3 regions of the Nocardiopsis codii genome follow, and region 2 is predicted to be linked to each of the others. Evidence: predicted binding sites of a transcription regulator. Region 2 holds the regulator's gene; each other region holds the start of a gene.
What was found. Region 2 encodes LexA, which represses DNA repair genes until DNA is damaged. Its sites were predicted from a motif close to TCGAACANNTGTTCGA; they were not measured.
Positions count from the first base shown of each region.

Region 1: recA (recombinase RecA) is a predicted target of LexA. The motif match lies at 2,756-2,771, and genes of this name have one in related genera.
Region 3: Q8791_RS20215 (DUF6504 family protein) is a predicted target of LexA. The motif match lies at 2,508-2,523, and genes of this name have one in related genera.

Region 1 is NZ_JAUZMY010000001.1:93,549-99,311, forward strand. Features, by position in the region: gene Q8791_RS00380 (S9 family peptidase) at 1-465, shown strand, start outside; gene Q8791_RS00385 (glyoxalase superfamily protein) at 536-868, opposite strand; gene recX (recombination regulator RecX) at 933-1,532, opposite strand; gene recA (recombinase RecA) at 1,525-2,643, opposite strand; gene Q8791_RS00400 (DUF3046 domain-containing protein) at 2,828-3,022, opposite strand; gene Q8791_RS00405 (DEAD/DEAH box helicase) at 3,101-5,763, shown strand, end outside.
Region 2 is NZ_JAUZMY010000004.1:78,454-84,216, forward strand. Features, by position in the region: gene leuS (leucine--tRNA ligase) at 1-114, shown strand, start outside; gene Q8791_RS05680 (hypothetical protein) at 199-792, shown strand; gene Q8791_RS05685 (hypothetical protein) at 834-1,460, shown strand; gene Q8791_RS05690 (alpha/beta hydrolase family protein) at 1,582-2,682, opposite strand; gene lexA (transcriptional repressor LexA) at 2,878-3,597, opposite strand; gene nrdR (transcriptional regulator NrdR) at 4,258-4,761, shown strand; partial or broken gene Q8791_RS05705 (vitamin B12-dependent ribonucleotide reductase) at 4,913-5,763, shown strand, end outside.
Region 3 is NZ_JAUZMY010000020.1:138,411-144,173, reverse strand. Features, by position in the region: gene Q8791_RS20225 (acyl carrier protein) at 1-257, opposite strand, end outside; gene Q8791_RS20220 (AMP-binding protein) at 254-1,711, opposite strand; gene Q8791_RS20215 (DUF6504 family protein) at 2,235-2,495, opposite strand; gene Q8791_RS20210 (NUDIX hydrolase) at 2,806-3,276, opposite strand; gene Q8791_RS20205 (GNAT family N-acetyltransferase) at 3,357-3,941, opposite strand; gene Q8791_RS20200 (ROK family transcriptional regulator) at 4,056-5,330, shown strand; gene Q8791_RS20195 (glycoside hydrolase family 3 C-terminal domain-containing protein) at 5,413-5,763, opposite strand, start outside.

The sequences.
Region 1 (5,763 bases), on a different contig from region 2:
AACCGTGCCGGGGAGATCGGCGCGCCGGTCCTGCTGCTGCAGGGGCTCGACGACCCCGTGGTCACCCCGGACCAGGCCTTCTCGATGGCGACGGCGCTGGGGCGCAACGCGACCCCGTACGCACTGCTGGAGTTCGAGGGCGAGGCGCACGGGTTCACGGCGGAGGACGTCCGTGTCCGGGCCCTGGAGGCCGAGCTGGCCTTCTACGCGCGGGTGTTCGGGTTCACAGCGGACGTCGCACCGCTGGAACTGGTGACCGCCCCGCCGGAGCCGCGCCCCGTACCGGAGCCCGAGGACGCCGAACCCTCGGGGGCCGACGCGGCGGTGGAGCCGCAGCCCGACGCGGACCCGACGGCCGGGGGCGCCGACGCCCCGCCCGAGTCCGCGGACACCGCCGGCCGGGACGGCGCGGGGGAACAGGCGGCGCATCCCGCGGAAACGGCCGGGCCCGTCGCCTCCGAGTGAGGCTGCCGGCGCCCTCGGACCGGCTCCGGCCCGCGTCCCCCGTCTCCGGGCGGGGTGCGCGGGGCGGGGGTCAGTCCTTCGGGGTTCCCACCCTCAGACGGTTGCCGTCGGGGTCGCGCAGCCGGGTCTCCCGTGCCCACGGCGCGTCCTCCACCGGGACACCGAACTCGGCGGCGACGGCGTCGACGTCCCGCACCCGCAGGTAGACCAGGGTGTCGGGGCGGGCGTCGCCCTCGTGCTCGGACAGGAACAGCCGGACCGGACCGCGGGCGACCTCGACGAAGGCCGGGAGACCGGGTTCGAACCGGTGCACCCACTCGGGGGTGAAGCCCAGGCGCCGGTACCAGGCCGCGGCCGCCTCCGCGTCGGCGACGCGCAGGATCGGGACGGCTTCCTCGTGCACGGGGCTCTCCTGGTGCGTGGTGGCGCGGACGGGGACGGCGGCCGTCCGGTCCGGCGCCGACCGGTCAGAGGTCGGGGTCGTACAGGTCGGCTTCGACGCCCTCGCGTTCGAGCTCCTCCCGGACGATCCGGTAGGAGAGCCCCGAGGCGTAGCCCTTGCGGGCGAGGACGCCCAGGGCGCGTCTGATGCGGACCTCACGGTCCTTGCCGCGGGTCGTGGCGAGGCGGCGGCGGGCCAGGTCGCGGGCGGCCTCCTCCTCGTCCTCGTCGCTCAGTTCGGCGACCGCCCCCTTGACGGTGTCCTCCTCCACGCCCCTGGTGCGCAGCTCCTGCGCGAGGGCGCGCCGGGACAGCCTCCTGCCGTGGTGGCGGGAGGACACCCAGGCGTGGGAGAAGGCCACGTCGTCGATCAGCCCGGCGTCGCCGAACGCGCCCAGGACGGCGTCGACGACCTCCTCGGGGAACTCCCGCCGGTGCAGCGCCCGTTCGAGCTGGGCGCGGGTGCGCGGGGAGTGGGTGAGCATCCGCAGGCACAGGGCGCGGGCCCGTGCCTCGGGATCGTCCCCGGGCGGGTTCGTCCCGCCCGGGGAGGTGTCTTCGGAGGTGTCCTCGGGGCGTCCGTCGTCGGACTGGCGCCGCCCCCTGGACCTGCTCCGGTCACGCATCCGGCGCGGGCGCCTTGGCGGTCTTGGCCGGGGCCCGCTTGGCGGGGGCCTTGGCCGAGGCGTCCGCGGACTCCTTGGCGGACTCGGCCGCGGGGCCGGAGGCGCTGTCGTCGCCCTTCACGGGGACGCCCAGCTTCTCCTTGATCTTCTTCTCGATCTCGTTGGCCAGGTCGGCGTTCTCGCGCATGAACGTGCGCGCGTTCTCCTTGCCCTGTCCCAGCTGGGTGCCCTCGTACGTGTACCAGGCGCCGGACTTGCGCACGATGCCGTGCTCCACGCCCAGGTCGATGAGGCTGCCCTCGCGGGAGACGCCGACACCGTAGATGATGTCGAACTCGGCCTGCTTGAAGGGCGGCGCGATCTTGTTCTTGACCACCTTGACGCGGGTGCGGTTGCCGACCGCGTCCGTGCCGTCCTTGAGCGTCTCGATTCGGCGCACGTCCAGGCGGACCGACGCGTAGAACTTGAGCGCCTTGCCGCCGGTGGTCGTCTCCGGGGAGCCGAACATGACGCCGATCTTCTCGCGCAGCTGGTTGATGAAGATCGCGGTGGTGCCCGTCTGGTGCAGGACACCGGCCATCTTGCGCAGCGCCTGCGACATCAGGCGGGCCTGGAGGCCGACGTGGCTGTCGCCCATCTCGCCCTCGATCTCGGCCCGGGGGACCAGGGCGGCCACCGAGTCGATCACGACGATGGAGACCGCGCCGGAGCGCACCAGCATGTCGACGATCTCCAGGGCCTGCTCACCGGTGTCCGGCTGGGAGAGCAGGAGGTTGTCGGTGTCGACGCCGATCTTCTTGGCGTACTCGGGGTCGAGCGCGTGCTCGGCGTCGACGAAGGCGGCGATGCCGCCCATCCTCTGCGCGCTGGCCACCGCGTGCAGGGCGACGGTGGTCTTACCGCTCGACTCGGGGCCGTAGACCTCGATGATCCGCCCCCGGGGCAGACCGCCGATGCCGAGCGCCACGTCGAGGGCGATCGCCCCGGTGGGGATCGACTCGATCGGCGGGCGATCATCGTCGCCCAGGCGCATGATGGAGCCCTTGCCGAACTGCCGCTCGATCTGCGCGAGCGCTGTGTCGAGAGCTTTGTCTCGGTCTCCAGATGCCACGGGATACCCCTGTTGTTGGGTGGATGCCTTCTTCTTCATGATGCGCACGACGCTACGCGGTCGATACGACAATCGCGACGTCCGACGTTCGCCTGTGGACAACCCACACTACCCGAACCTCTGTTCGATTTCGTGTGTGACTCGCGTACGAACCGGGGCTGCGGCGCGTCGGCGGCCCGCATCGTCACCGCACCGAGAACGGAAGGTCGAACGCGTCACACACCGCCCGCCACACCTCCTTCGGGCTCGCCCCGTCGGCGAGCGCCTGCTGGACCGTCCTGGAGCCGAGCCCCTCGATGACGTAGTCCTTGGCCAGGCTCTGCGCGTACGCCTCGCCGAACTGCCGGTTCATGTTGTTCCAGAAAGCAGTGAGTCTCATCGGGCCCAGTATCGGGGATCGGCGCGCCCGCCGCGCACCTTCCGCGGTTCTGTCGCCCGCGGCGGGCACACTGACGGGATGAGTCGTGCGCCCCATCCCCTCGAACGCTTCGGACCGGCCACGCGGACCTGGTTCGACCAGGCCTTTCCCGCCGGCCCCACCACCGCGCAGTCGGGCGCCTGGGAGTCCGTCTCGGAGGGGCGCAACACGCTCGTCGTGGCCCCGACGGGGTCGGGCAAGACCCTGTCCGCGTTCCTGTGGTCGCTGGACCGGTTGCTCACGGCCCCCGCTCCCGAGGACCGGTCCCGGCGGTGCCGCGTGCTCTACGTGTCCCCGCTCAAGGCGCTCGCCGCCGACGTGGAGCGCAACCTGCGCGTCCCCCTGGCGGGGATCGCCGCGGCCGCCGGCGCCGCCGGACAGGAGCTGTCCCGGGTCACCGTGGGCGTGCGCACCGGGGACACCCCCGCCGACGAGCGGCGCAGGCTCGCCACCCGCCCGCCGGACATCCTCATCACGACGCCCGAGTCGCTGTTCCTGGTGCTCACCTCGCGCGCCCGCGAAGGGCTGTCCGGGGTGGAGACGGTGATCGTGGACGAGGTGCACGCCCTCGCGGGCACCAAGCGCGGCGCCCACCTGGCGCTCAGCCTGGAACGGCTGGAGGCCCTGCTGGAGCGGCCCGCGCAGCGGATCGGCCTGTCGGCCACCGTGCGCCCGCCCGAGCTCGTCGCCGAGTTCCTCGGCGGCGCCGCGATCGTGTCCCCGCCCGACGCCCCCGGTCTGGACCTGCGCGTGGTGGTGCCCGTCCCCGACATGGAGGAACCCGACGCCCCCGAACGTGCGGTCCTCCCGCCCGACGCCCCCGAGGAGACCGGCGCCGAGGAGACGGGCGCGGAGATCGAGCCGGTCACCGGGGGTGCGCCCGCGGCGGTCGACCGGAGCGCGTTCCCCGACCGCCCCGAACCGGACCCGCGCGGCGGCGGGACCCGGCGGGGAGGGTCCATCTGGCCGCACGTCGAACGCCGGGTCCTGGACCTCGTCGAGTCCCACCGCTCCACGATCGTGTTCACCAACGGGCGCCGCACGGCGGAGAAGCTGTGCGCCCGCGTCAACGACCTGCACGCCGAGCGGCACGGGCGGGAGCTGCCGCCGGAGGAGTCGGCCGCCCAGGTCATGGGCCAGTCCGGGCAGAGCCGGGGCGCGGACGCCGTGGTGGCGCGCGCCCACCACGGTTCGATGTCCAAGTCGGAGCGGGCGCTGATCGAGGACGACCTCAAGGCGGGCCGCCTGCGCTGCGTGGTGGCCACCTCCAGCCTGGAGCTGGGCGTGGACATGGGCGCGGTCGACCTCGTGGTCCAGGTGGCGTCGCCGCCGTCGGTGGCCAGCGGCCTGCAGAGGGTCGGCCGGGCCGGGCACCAGGTCGGCGAGACCTCGCGCGGGGTGTTCCTGCCCCAGTTCCGCGGCGACCTGCTGGCCACGACCGTGGTGGCCGAACGCATGCGCGCGGGCGGCATCGAGCGCCTGGAGATGCCGGTCAATCCGCTGGACGTGCTGTCGCAGCACATCGTGGCGATGGTGGCGATGGACGACTGGACGGTGGACGGGCTCGCCGCGCTGGTGCGGCGGGCGGCTCCGTTCGCCGGCCTGGCCGACTCCGTGCTGGAGTCGGTCCTGGACATGCTGTCGGGCCGCTACCCCTCGGACGAGTTCGCCGAGCTGCGCCCGCGCGTGGTGTGGGACCGGGAGGCGGACGTCCTGCGTTCCCGGCCGGGGGCGCAGCGGCTGGCCGTGATCAGCGGCGGCACCATCCCGGACCGCGGCCTGTACGGCGTGCACCTGGCCGCGGGGCCGGACGGCGACCGGGGCGGGCGGGCGCCCACCAGGGTCGGCGAGCTGGACGAGGAGATGGTCTACGAGTCGCGCGTGGGCGACGTGTTCGTGCTGGGCTCCACGTCGTGGCGGATCGAGGCGATCACCGCCGACCGGGTCCTGGTCTCCCCGGCGCCCGGCAGACCGGGCCGGATGCCGTTCTGGAAGGCCGACGCCCAGGGGCGCCCGGTGGAGCTCGGCCGCGCGATCGGCGCCATGACCAGGGAACTCGCCGACTCCGAGCCGGAGGAGGCGCTGGCCCTGGCCGAGGAGGCGGGGCTGGACCGGTGGGCGGCCCGCAACCTGGTGGCCTACGTCGCCGACCAGCGGTGGGCCACCGGCCAGGTGCCGGACGAGCGGACGATCGTGGTCGAGCGCTTCCGCGACCAGGTCGGCGACTGGCGCGCGGTGGTCCACTCACCGCTGGGCGCGCGGGTCCACGCGCCGTGGGCGCTGGCGATCGCCGCCCGGGTGCGGGAGCGGTTCGGGGCGGACGCCCAGGTGGTCCACGGCGACGACGGGATCGTGCTGCGTCTGCCCGACACCGACGACCTCGACCGCGCGGGCGGGCTGGCCGACCTGGTGGCCCTGGACCCCGAGACCGTGGAGGCGGTCGTCACCGACGAGCTGACCGGTTCGGCGCTGTTCGCCGCACGGTTCCGTGAGTGCGCGGCGCGGGCCCTGCTGCTGCCCCGCCAGCGCCCGGACCGGCGGATGCCGCTGTGGCAGCAGCGGCTGCGGGCCTCGCATCTGCTGTCGGTGGCGGGGCGGTACGGGTCGTTCCCGATCGTGTTGGAGACGGTGCGCGAGTGCCTCCAGGACGTGTTCGACGTGCCGGCGCTGGTGGAGGTGCTCGGTGACCTCCGCGCCCGGCG
Region 2 (5,763 bases):
GACCTGGAGAAGCTGGCGCTGGCGTCGGAGCGGGCCCAGAGCTTCATCGGCGACAAGCAGATCCGCAAGGTCATCGTGCGCGCGCCGAAGCTGGTGAACATCGTCGTCGGCTGATCCGGCACCGGGACGGCGCCCGCGTCGACGCGGGCGCCGTCCCACGCGGTTGGCGTGGCGACCGACAGGGAGGCGGGTGGCCGGGTGGGTCCCCTCGTGCGTGTGGCCGTCATCGGTGCGGGCGCGGCGGTGCTGTCCGCGGTCGCGATCGGCGGCGGGCTGTGGCTGTCCGGGAACGATCCGGACGTCCCCGAGAGCGGTGACGTGCACACCGCGGCGACCGGCTGCGACGCCGTCACCGACGAACTCCTCGCGGAGCGCATGCCCGGAGCTGTCGCGGACACCCGGGAGCAGGGCCCCCTCGAGGGCGGGGACAGCCTCGTGTGCGTGTGGACCTCGGCCGGAGCCTCCGAGGGCGGTGACCGGGGAACCCTGCGGGTGGACGTGTCCGCTCTCTTCACCGACGCCACGGGGGAGGAGCCGGTGACCGGCGCCGAACGCGCGGCCGGGGCCTACACCGACCTGCTGCCCGCACGGGCGCAGCCGGTGGACCTGTCACGAGGTGAGGGCCGGGTGTGGCACGGGCAGGCGCCCGGCACCGCCGAACTCGCCTTCCACAGTGACAACCTGCTCGTACGGGTGTCCTACGCGGGGCTGGCCGGGGACGACCCGGTCGACCCCGACGACGCCGCCGAGCTGGCCGCCGAGTTCGCCGGACTGATCGGGGCCTCCCTGTGAGCGCCCAGTACCCCCAGCAGCCGTACGGTCCCGGACCCGAGGTGATGCCGTCCGCACAGCCGCAGAGCAGGGGCTGCGCGACGGCGGGCGTGGTCGCGGCCGCGCTGGTCCTGGTCGTGCTCGCCGCCGGAGCGATCTGGTACGTCGTCACCCGGGACTCCCCGGAGACGGGCGAGTACGAGTCGGCCCCCGAGTGCGCGGCCGTCGCGACGGACACCCTGGACGCGCTGGTGCCCGGACACGAACTGGAGCTGGAGGAGCCGCTCGGCGCGCCGGAGGACCCGGGCGGGTCCGGGTGGCAGTGCCGCTGGGCGACCCCGGAGGGCCCCGGGGACGCGGTGCCGGCCACGGCGACGCTGGTACTGGTGGCCGCGCCCAACCCGGGCGGGGTGACGACCGCCGCCGACAACCTGCGGGCCACCACGGAACAGCACGAGACCACCGGGCTGGACGGCGTCGGCGAGGAGGCGGTGCGCTGGACCGCCGGAGCACCGTTCACGGTCGGCTGTGTGGGGACCCGGGTCTCCAACCTGTACGTGGAGTCCTGCTACAGCGTGGCGGCCGGCTACGACGCGACCGAACCGGCCGACGAGGAGCGGATCGTCGCTGACGCCGGGGAACTCGCGCTGGCGGTGGTCGAGGCGCTTCCGGAGTCCCTCCCCGAGTGACGGGGCGGCGGCTCCGCACGCCCCCACGGCCGTCCTCCCCACGGCCTGCGCCCGTGACCGCCGGCCCGCAGCCGGGGGCGCGGTCCGCGCCGGCCCCGGGCCGCCACACAGCCGCGGGCCGCTACCAGGCGTTGCCGAGGAACTCCTCCAGAGCCGGGGAGACCCCCTCGGCGAACGGTCTGTCCGTGTCCAGGACCGCCGCACCGGGCTCGTCCTCGAAGGCCCGGAGGATGTGGTCGGTGCCGGGCAGGTCCACGCGTTCCGCACCGTCCAACCCGGTCATGAGACGGTCCACGTCCCCACGGGAGACCTGGGCGTCGTCCTCCCCCCACAGGACCAGGACCGGGGTGCCCTCGGGCAGGTCCCGTCCCAGTTCGACCGGGTCCAGGCCGTCCATGTAGGAGAGGAATTCGGCGTTCCACGGGGTGTAGACGCCGAACTGGTCGCTGTCCTGCGACGTGATGTCGCGCCCGCCCCTGATCGCGGCACGCCCGGCCCGCATGTCCGAGAGGATCCGGACGGCCTCCGACTCCCCGAGCTGGCCCGTCCCCTCGGCCAGGCGGACCTGCTCGGTGACCTGCCGGTCGAGGAGGTCCAGGTAGCGGGTGCCCGGAGGGGCGGCCAGCACCAGTGCGGGCGAGGGGTGACCGGAGCCGATGAGCCGGTGGGCGCGCAGGGCGTAGAGGGCGCCCTCGCTGTGTCCGACGACGACCACGCGCCGGGGGTCCACCTCGGGCTGCGCGAGCAGTTCCTCGTAGGCCGCCACGACCTGCCGGTCGAAGACCTCGGGATCCACGGGGGTGATCCTCCGGACGCCGCCGGGTCCGGTCTCCTCCTCGACCTGCGGGTCCGGACCGCTGCCGAACTTGTCGTAGCGCAGAGAGGCCACACCCGCGTCGGCGAGCACACGGGACAGGTTCTGATTGGTGTCGGCGTCGGGCCGCGCGGGAGCGTTGCCGTCGCGGTCGGTCGGGCCGCTGCCGGAGATGATGAGCGCACCTGGCAGCCGCTCGGAGGCGCCGTGCGGAGCGCGGAAGGACGCGGACACCTCGTGTCCGCCGCCCTCGAAGGTCAGCTCGCGCTCGACGCCGACGACCCCGGGCGCCTCGGCCCCGTCGACGTCGGCCGGAGCGCAGGCGGCGGTGGAGAGCAGGACGGCGAGGACACCGCCGACCACAGCGGCGCGCGGTCGGGCGACGGGGGAGGAGAGTGGTGTGGACACGGTTTCAGCCTAGCGGTCCCGCCGGACGGACCCCCGTCGTCCACAGGCCCCCCGGGGCGGGCGGAGGCGGTTCCCGGCCGGGGCCCAGCCCCCGGGCCCGGCGGGTTCGGGCGGGCGCCGGAGGGCACAGCACGGCGCCCCCGGTCCGTCGGGGACGGTGCCGGAGGCGCGGGCCGGGCTGTCGCCGGGGCCGGGTCAGACGCGGCGCATGACCGCGACGACCTTGCCCAGGACGGTGGCGGCGTCGCCGTTGATCGGCTCGTAGGCGTCGTTGCGGGGCATGAGCCACACGTGGCCGTCCTCCTCGCGGCGCAGGACCTTGACGGTCGCCTCGTCGTCCAGCAGGGCCGCCACGATGTCACCGTTGTTGGCGTCCTGCTGCTGGCGGACCACGACCAGGTCGCCGTCGGTGATGGCCGCGTCGATCATCGAGTCGCCGACCACGGTGAGCATGAACAGGCGGCCCTCGCCGACCAGTTGGCGCGGCAGGGCTAGCACGTCCTCCACCGACTCCTCGGCGAGGATGGGACCGCCGGCGGCGATCCGGCCGACCAGCGGAACGGCGGCGGCGCGCGAGGGGTCGATGTCCTCGGGGGTCACGGTCTGGCCGGTGGAACGGCCGGGGGAGCGCAGTTCCACGGCCCGCGGGCGGTTCTGGTCGCGGTGCAGGTAGCCCTTGCGCTGGAGGACCTTGAGCTGGTGGGCCACGCTGGAAGGGCTGGAGAGGCCGACCGCTTCTCCGATTTCCCTTATCGACGGGGGGAAGCCCCGCTCGCGCACATACCGCTGGATGCAGTTCAGGACACTCTGCTGTCGAGCGGTGAGTTTGGGGGCTTCGGGCGTGGATCCACCCGCGTTCCCCACTGCGGTGAGAACGGTGGCGGAATCTGCGGTTCCGGGATTCTCCTCCGGCACGGCCGGGCCTCCTCGGCATTCGGTTCGGTCAGGGCCTGATTGCGTGACTGGCCACCACCGGTTCGCGACCGTGCCGACCTGGGGTCCGCGTGATGGCGAAACCAGCGTGAAATCACAGTCAACATTAGACGTTGCGCACGGTGATATCAAACAAGCGTTCGAGGCCCCAGGCCATTGTCCCGTGTGTTTTCGCGGTCAATTTCCGGCCTCTACTGACGTGTGTACACGTGTTCACGTGGTGCTGTCCCCGGAATACCCGAACACGTGTCCCCCGGGGGAGGTTCCGGTGGGATGTGGGACTGGTCTCCCGAATCCCCGGCATCAGGGTGAAACCTCCTCGTGGGGAGCACTTCCGGGTGCGACAGGCCGCCGGGGGCAGCGGATGCCGAGGGCCCGCGCCGCTATTCTTGTCGTCGGCGCCGACCGCCCCCGGGGCGGACCGGCTCCCCTTCGGATCCCACCCCGTGCCGCCGCCGACCGCAGGCCTCCGCCGCCGCGTGCCCGTGTGCGGGACACGCCGGTCGCCGGGTTGCGGGGCACCCCTCACTAGGCCTAGGTTCGACCACAACATCTGGTGCTCTCATGGGATGGATTGCCCAGGAGTTGTGGTTTAGTAGAGGTACAGGGTGTCGATTCGGTGAGGGAAGCAGGTGAACCAGGATGCACTGTCCGTTCTGCCGCCATCCGGACACCAGGGTGATCGACAGCAGGTCCACGGACGACGGCGCGGCCATCAGGCGCCGCCGCTCCTGTCCCGTGTGCGAGCGCCGCTTCACCACGCAGGAGACCGTCCTGCTGATGGTCGCCAAGCGCTCCGGCGTCACCGAGCCCTTCAGCCGTACCAAGATCATCGCCGGGGTGCGCCGGGCCTGCCAGGGCCGTCCCGTCTCCGAGGACGCCCTCGCCAAGCTCGGCCAACAGGTCGAGGAGGAGATCCGCGGACGCGGCGTCGCCGAGGTGCCGGCCCATGAGATCGGCCTGGCCATCCTCGGTCCCATGCGGGACCTGGACGAGGTCGCCTACCTGCACTTCGCCAGCGTCTACCGCGGTTTCGAGAGCCTCGCCGACTTCGAGTCCGAGATCGCCAGCCTGCGTCGCGACCGCGAGTCCGAGGGCGCGGACGGGGCGCAGGCCCTCCCCGAGAGCAGCACCACCACCGGGTAGCGCCCCGCGGCCGGGAGAGGGTCGCGGGCGGGGCGCCGCCGGGGCGGTCCGGCCACCGTGGGGTACCCCTCCCGTGACCGGCCCGCCCGTTTTCCAAGGACACCGTGCACGGTTGGGCAGGCCGTGCCCATGAGGCAGGGGAGACTCCACGATGACGGAGACAGCCAGCGGACCGACGGGACGCAAGGGCAAGGGGAACCGCAAGGGGCTGAGGATCAAGCGGGTCTTCACGACCCCCGGGACCCACCCGTACGACGCCCTGGAATGGGAGCGCCGCGACGTCGTCATGACCAACTGGCGCGACGGCACGGTCAACTTCGAGCAGCGCGGCGTGGAGTTCCCCGCGTCCTGGTCCATGAACGCCACCCAGATCGTGGCGAGCAAGTACTTCCGCGGCGCCGCCGGCACCCCCGAGCGCGAGTGGAGCCTCAAGCAGCTCATCGACCGCGTCGTCGGGGTCTACACCGAGACCGGCGTCAAGCACGGCTACTTCGCCGGCGACGAGGACGCGGAGATCTTCGACCACGAGCTCAAGCACGCCCTCGCCAACCAGCTCTTCAGCTTCAACTCGCCGGTCTGGTTCAACGTCGGGACGACCTCGGCGCAGCAGGTCAGCGCGTGCTTCATCCTCTCCGTCGACGACACCATGGAGTCGATCCTCGACTGGTACAAGGAAGAGGGGATCATCTTCAAGGGCGGCTCCGGAGCGGGTGTGAACCTGTCCCGTATCCGCTCCAGCAAGGAGCTGCTGTCCTCCGGCGGCACGGCCTCCGGCCCCGTCTCCTTCATGCGGGGAGCCGACGCCTCCGCCGGGACCATCAAGTCCGGAGGCGCCACCCGCCGCGCCGCCAAGATGGTCGTCCTGGACGTCGACCACCCCGACATCGAGGAGTTCGTCGAGACCAAGTCCCGCGAGGAGCACAAGATCCGTGCCCTGCGCGACGCCGGCTTCGACGTGGACCTGGGCGGCGCCGACATGTTCAGCGTCCAGTACCAGAACGC
Region 3 (5,763 bases), on a different contig from region 2:
GAGGCCTGCGGAGTCCGGTCCCGCACGAAGGCCGTGATCGCGCCGATGCTGCTGAGGTCGGCGGGGGTGACCTCCGTGTCGATGGCCGAGACCCCGAAGGCCTCCTGGATCCACTCGACGAGTTCGAGGAGGGCGAGGCTGTCCACGACCCCGGTCTCCACGAGGTCGTAGTCGTCGGGGATCGTCTCCCCTGCGAGGTCGGGGGCGTGGACAGCCACGATGTGGTCCTGGACCCGGTCGCGGATGGTGGTGGTCATGCGGGCCGCCTTTCGATGTGTCGGGCGATGGTCCCCTCGCGGTCGGTCTTTCCTGTACCGGTGACGGGGAAGGGGTCGGTGGTGAGGAGGATGCGGCTCGGCACCGCTGTCCGGTGCAGGGCCCTGGCGGCGGCGGCGCGGAGGGCGAGGTTCGAGGACGCGCCGACTGCCCGGAGCCGGACGGCGGCGACGACCTCGCGGTCGTTCGCGGCCGTGGGCACGGCCGCGACGACGGCGTCGACGACCCCGTCCTGGCGCCTGAGCACGGCCTCGACGTCGTCCAGGGAGACGCGGACCCCGCGCACCTTGACCTGGCGGTCCGCACGCCCGATCAGGCGCAGGGTTCCGTCCGGGTCGACGGTGACGAGGTCACCTGTCCGGAACTCCCTGGTACCGCCGGTGGTGCGCCAGGCGTCGTTGGGCGCGTTGGCGTACCCCAGGGCCTGGAAGGGCGTGGAGACGACGAGTTCTCCGGTGCGGCCGGCACCGTCGGGGGCGGCGGCCCCGAAGGAGCCCGCCGCGCCGGAGGCCACCGGCTCCACCCTGTGGGAGACGCCCTCGATCGGCGTGCCGAGCTCTCCCGGTGCGGCGGTGCGGAGGTCGAGGACGAAGCTGTCGTTGGTCTCGGTACTGCCGTAGACGCTCAGCAGCTCGGCCCTGGGGAACGCGGCCGCCAGGCCCGGGACGGCGTCGGGAGGGAAGAAGTCGCCGGTGGAGACGACCGTGCGCGGCCACCGTGACGTCGCCGCCGCGCCGGCGAGGAGGGTCAGCACGACCGGCACCCCCTGGACGAGGGTGACGCGGTGGGAGTCGATCGCGGCGGCCAGCGCCCTGCCGTCGGTGAGGTCCTGCCGGGCGGCGAACACGACGCGGCCGCCCGCCCGCAGGACCGCCCACACGTCGAGCGTGGCGATGTCGAAGTTGACGGGCGAGAGGCTGAGCGAGGCGTCGTCGGGGGTGAGGGAGAACCGGGTGCGCGCCCAGTCGGTGAAGCGGTCGATGCCGTGGGGGTCGTGGGCGACGATCTTCGGTGCGCCCGTCGAGCCGGAGGTGGTCGTCCAGAGGCCCCCGCGCTCCGGGGAGGCCTCGGACGCGGAGGGCGCCGGCGCCTCGGGGGGACGCCGGCGGAATCCCCGGTACGGATCCTGCCCGGTGTTCGGGCCCAGGTCCCGGTGGAGGGCCTCCACGTACCCGGCCCCGGCCTCCTGCGGGATGACCAGTGCGGGGAGCCCCGCCTCCTGCGCCGCGAGTACGGCGATGACGGCCGCCCCGGCGCGGTCGGCCCGGACGATGCCGACTCCGCCGGGGCCCGGGGCGGCCTCGCGGGCGACCTCGCGGGCGGACGCGACCAGTTCGCCGTAGGTGAGGGCCCCGCCCGTCCACCGCAGCGCCTCCGCGTGCGGTGAGCGGCGGGCGTGTTCCCGCACGGACTCCCAGATGCGAGGCGTGGCCATGTTTCCCCATTCCGAAGACGCGTGGGCCGCTTCTCACCGGCCAGGCAAGAACATACATACACGCATATCGGCCACGGAAGAGGGTTAGGGAATTATGACAGAAAGAGGGAAGAATCAACCACCGACCCCCGCCCTCCGGTCCTCACGGCGACCACTCGACACCTCGCCGAACAACAGAGAAAAAAGCCCTTGAGCTGCGACGACAGGGAATCATGGTGATTTCTCATGCGACTGGTGGGACTCCCGTGAAGGGAGTCGACCATGGCGCACAGGACTTATATTACGATCGCCCGCCGCAGCCGAAAGGGCTGCTCCCGGGCGCCCCTCCGGGGGAGAATCGACTGCCGCCACACCACGATCAGGGAAATGTGCCTTTTAAAGAATTATTAATATTTCCCGCGCACGGAACAGCCCGACCGCACCCCTGGCCGGACGGGGGCGCGGTCGGGCGGCGCGGGACAGCAGTGGGGCCGCCATCCCCGGGGATGGCGGCCCCGGGGATGGCGGCCCGGCCGGGCGGACCCTAGCTCCACTGCCGGCGCATCGTCCAGCGGTCGGACGCGACGTCGCGGGTGATGTCGATGATGCTGGGCTCGCCCGCCTCGGATTCCGCCGAGACGCGGAGCAGGTGGACCTGGGTGGCGGGTGCTCCGGGCACCTCGGGGCGCGCGGGCCAGTCGCCGATGATCCTGCGCACCCGGAAGGTGCGACCGCGCCAGGTGAACTGGGCGGGGGTCCCGCCCTGGGTGGAACGTACGTCGATGTGTTCGTTCAGGAGACTCACACGGGCAGCCTATCGAACTCTTGTTCGAGAAAGTCAATCATCTCGAACGGTCGCCCTGCCGGGCTCTGTCGGACGCGGAACACCCTAGGCGCGCACCGTGCGCGGGCGGGGACCCGTCCGCGGCGTGTCGCGCAGCCGACCCCGACCGCCTCCGGTGACACACCGGAGCGGAGCCCCGGAACAGGCACGATCCGGGCGCCCGCGGGGTTGCCGGAGGTCGCGGAGCGCTCGCCGGGGAACGAGGAGGCGAGCGGCGGCCGGGGGTCCCCGTGCCGGAACTCCCCCGGACCGGGGCGCGGGCCCCGGCCGCCTACACCAGGAAGTACGGCGCGGGGTCGTCCTCCCGCGCGTTCGCGATCCGTGCGAGTATGCGCGGCGGCATGTCGGGCAGCGCGTCCGGCGCGAACCACCGCACCTCCAGGGTCTCGTCCCCTCCGGCGTCGGGCTCCCCTCCGACTGCACGGCAGCGGAAGGCCAGGTCGAGGAACTGCACCCGGTCCCCGTTGGGGTAGGTGTGGGGCTCCTGGCCGACCACGCTGGCCAGCCGTTCGACCTCGACCTCGATGCCGGTCTCCTCCCTGACCTCGCGCACCACCGCCCGGGCGGGCTGCTCACCGGGTTCGAGGATGCCGCCGGGGGTGGCCCAGCGGCCGTCGTCGGCGCGCCTGTGCAGGAGGATGTCGCCGTTCTCCCCGATCACCACCGCCGTCACCCCCACGAGGGGGAGGAGTCCGTGGCCGACGTGGTCGCGCAGTGCGAGAAGGAAGTCAGGTACGGGCATGCCCACGAGCCTACGAGAACGGACGCGGGCGGGGCACGGTCCGGTGAACGGGGCCGCCTCCACCCCGCCGCGCACGACCCTCAGCGCCCCCGTGAGGCGCGCAGCTCGGCGTACTCCTCGGCGAGGACCGACATCAGGACGGCGTCGTGCCACTCCCCGTTCCAGCGCAGGTGCTTGCGCCAGACACCCTCCTCGACGAATCCGGACCTGGCGTAGGACTTCCGGGCGTTGGCGTTGAACGCGAACACCTCCAGGCCCACCCGGTGCAGTCCGGCCACCGTGAACGCGTACTCCAGGACCAGGTCGGTGGCCTCGGTCCCGTAGCCCTTCCCGGTGGAGGCCATGTCGTTGAGCGCGATCCGGTACGCGGCGCAGGCGTTGTCCGGGTCGAGGTCGAGGAGCGCGCAGTCGCCCACGGACGCCCCGTCCTCGCGGGACACGATCACCCAGTCGGCGCGGTCGTGGTGGTCGGGGCGGGTGGCATACCACCGCCGCAGCGCGTCCTCGGTGAACTCGCGGTGGGTGCCGGTGAGTCTGCGGACCTCCGGGTCCATGTCCACGAGCGGGCCGACCAGGGCCTCGCCGCTCTCGGCGTCGAGGGGGACGAGACGCACCTTCGTCCCGTGGAGTGCGGGCTGGTCGCGGAAGACGTCGGGAGGGATCATGGTCGGGATTCCAGCAGAGGACCGCGGGGCCCCGCAACCGTGTTTCCGCCCCCTCGCCGCGCCCCCTGTACGATCCGGGCACGGCGGGCGGCGCCGCGACGCGAGGGGGACCCGGTGACGGTCGGTTCGGGAACGGTCAGCTTCCAGACGGTCCGTGAGACCAACCTGGGCGTCGTGCTGCGCACGGTCCGCGCGCTGGCCCCGTGTTCGCGCGCGGCGGTCGCGTCGGCGACGGGCCTGAACAAGACCACCGTGTCCAGCCTGGTCGCCGACCTGATGGCGCGGGGCCTGGTCCTGGAGACGGGGGAGACCTCGCGGCAGAGGGTGGGGCGCCCGGGGGTGCTGCTGGCGTTGGACGACTCGTCGGTGGCGGCGGTCGGCCTGGAGGTCAACGTCGACTACCTGTCGGTGGTCGCGGTGGACCTGCTGCGGGACGAACTGGTGAGCCGCCACGTCGCCTTCGACGCCCGATCGGCGGGGCCCGAGGCGTGCGCGCGGCGCATCGCGGACACACTGCGGGAGACCGTGGGGGCGCCGGAGCTGAGCGGGCGGGCCGTGGTGGGGGTCGGCGTGGCCGTGCCCGGTCTGATCGACGCCCCGGCGGGCACCGTCACCCACGCCCCCAACCTGGGCTGGCGGGACGTACCCCTGCGGGACCGGGTGGCGGGACTGCTGCGCGGCTCCGGGGTCGTGGACGTTCCCGTCCAGGTGGACAACGACGCCAACCTGGCCGTGACGGCGGAGTACCGGGTGGGGTCCTTCGCGGGCACGCCGGACCTGACGTACGTGACCGGTGAGGTGGGGATCGGCGCCGGCATCCTCGCCGGCGGCGAGCTGTTGCGGGGCGCGGGCGGGTTCGCGGGCGAGGTGGGGCACCTGGCTCTCGCCCCGGACGGCCCGGCGTGCGCGTGCGGGCGCCGGGGCTGCCTGGAGGCGCTGGCGGGGATCGGCGCGATCGTGCGCGGCGCCGTGCCGGACCGGGTTCCCGACCGCGCCCTGTCGGGGAGCGACGTCGCCGAACTGGTGGCGGTGACGGTGGAGCGGGCAGGGAGCGGTGACCGGGTGGCCGTGGGCGCGCTGGAGCGGGCGGGCGCCTGGCTGGGCCGGGGGTTGGCGACGCTCGTCAACGTCACGAACCCGAGCGTGGTGGTGCTGGGCGGGTACTTCGTGCCGATGGGGCCGTGGCTGCTGCCCCACTGCCGGGCGGAGATCGCGGCGAACGTGTTCGCGCCGGGTGCGGGCGGCTGCCGGATCGAGCTGTCGGCCCTGGGGCTGAGCGCGGCGGCCCGGGGCGGGGCCGCGGCGATGATCCACGCGCTGGACGGCGGCCTGCTGCCGCTCCCCGCACCGAGGGCCGCAGGGGTCGCGGAGGTCCCGGGCGACGCGTAGTCCGCCCGGAGCCGGGCCCGGGGCGGATTCCGGCTCCGGGGTCCGGTCCGGAATCCGGCCCCGGGGCCGGTACCGCCGCCCGTCAGTCGCGGGTGAGGCCGAGGGAGGCGACCGCCGTGCCCGCGCGCTCGAACACCAGGTAGAGGTCACGGGTGCCGTGGACGGGCACGCCGTCGGGGGCCGCGGACGCGCGGACCACGGAGAAGTCGTAGCGGTCCTTCCCCGCCGGGACGTCGACGACGGCGAGGGTCGGACCGTCGCCGGGGTCGTCGAGCCGCAGGCGGAGGGTGGTGGCGTGCTCGGCGTTGACCGACAGGTCGCAGCCGGTGGCCCCTCCGCCGAGGTCCACGTCGTGGAACGCCGCCCAGGCTCCGTCGGTCCGGGCGCGCACGGCGTCGCCGCGCTCGGGGGTGAGCGGGCACAGCGACGTGCC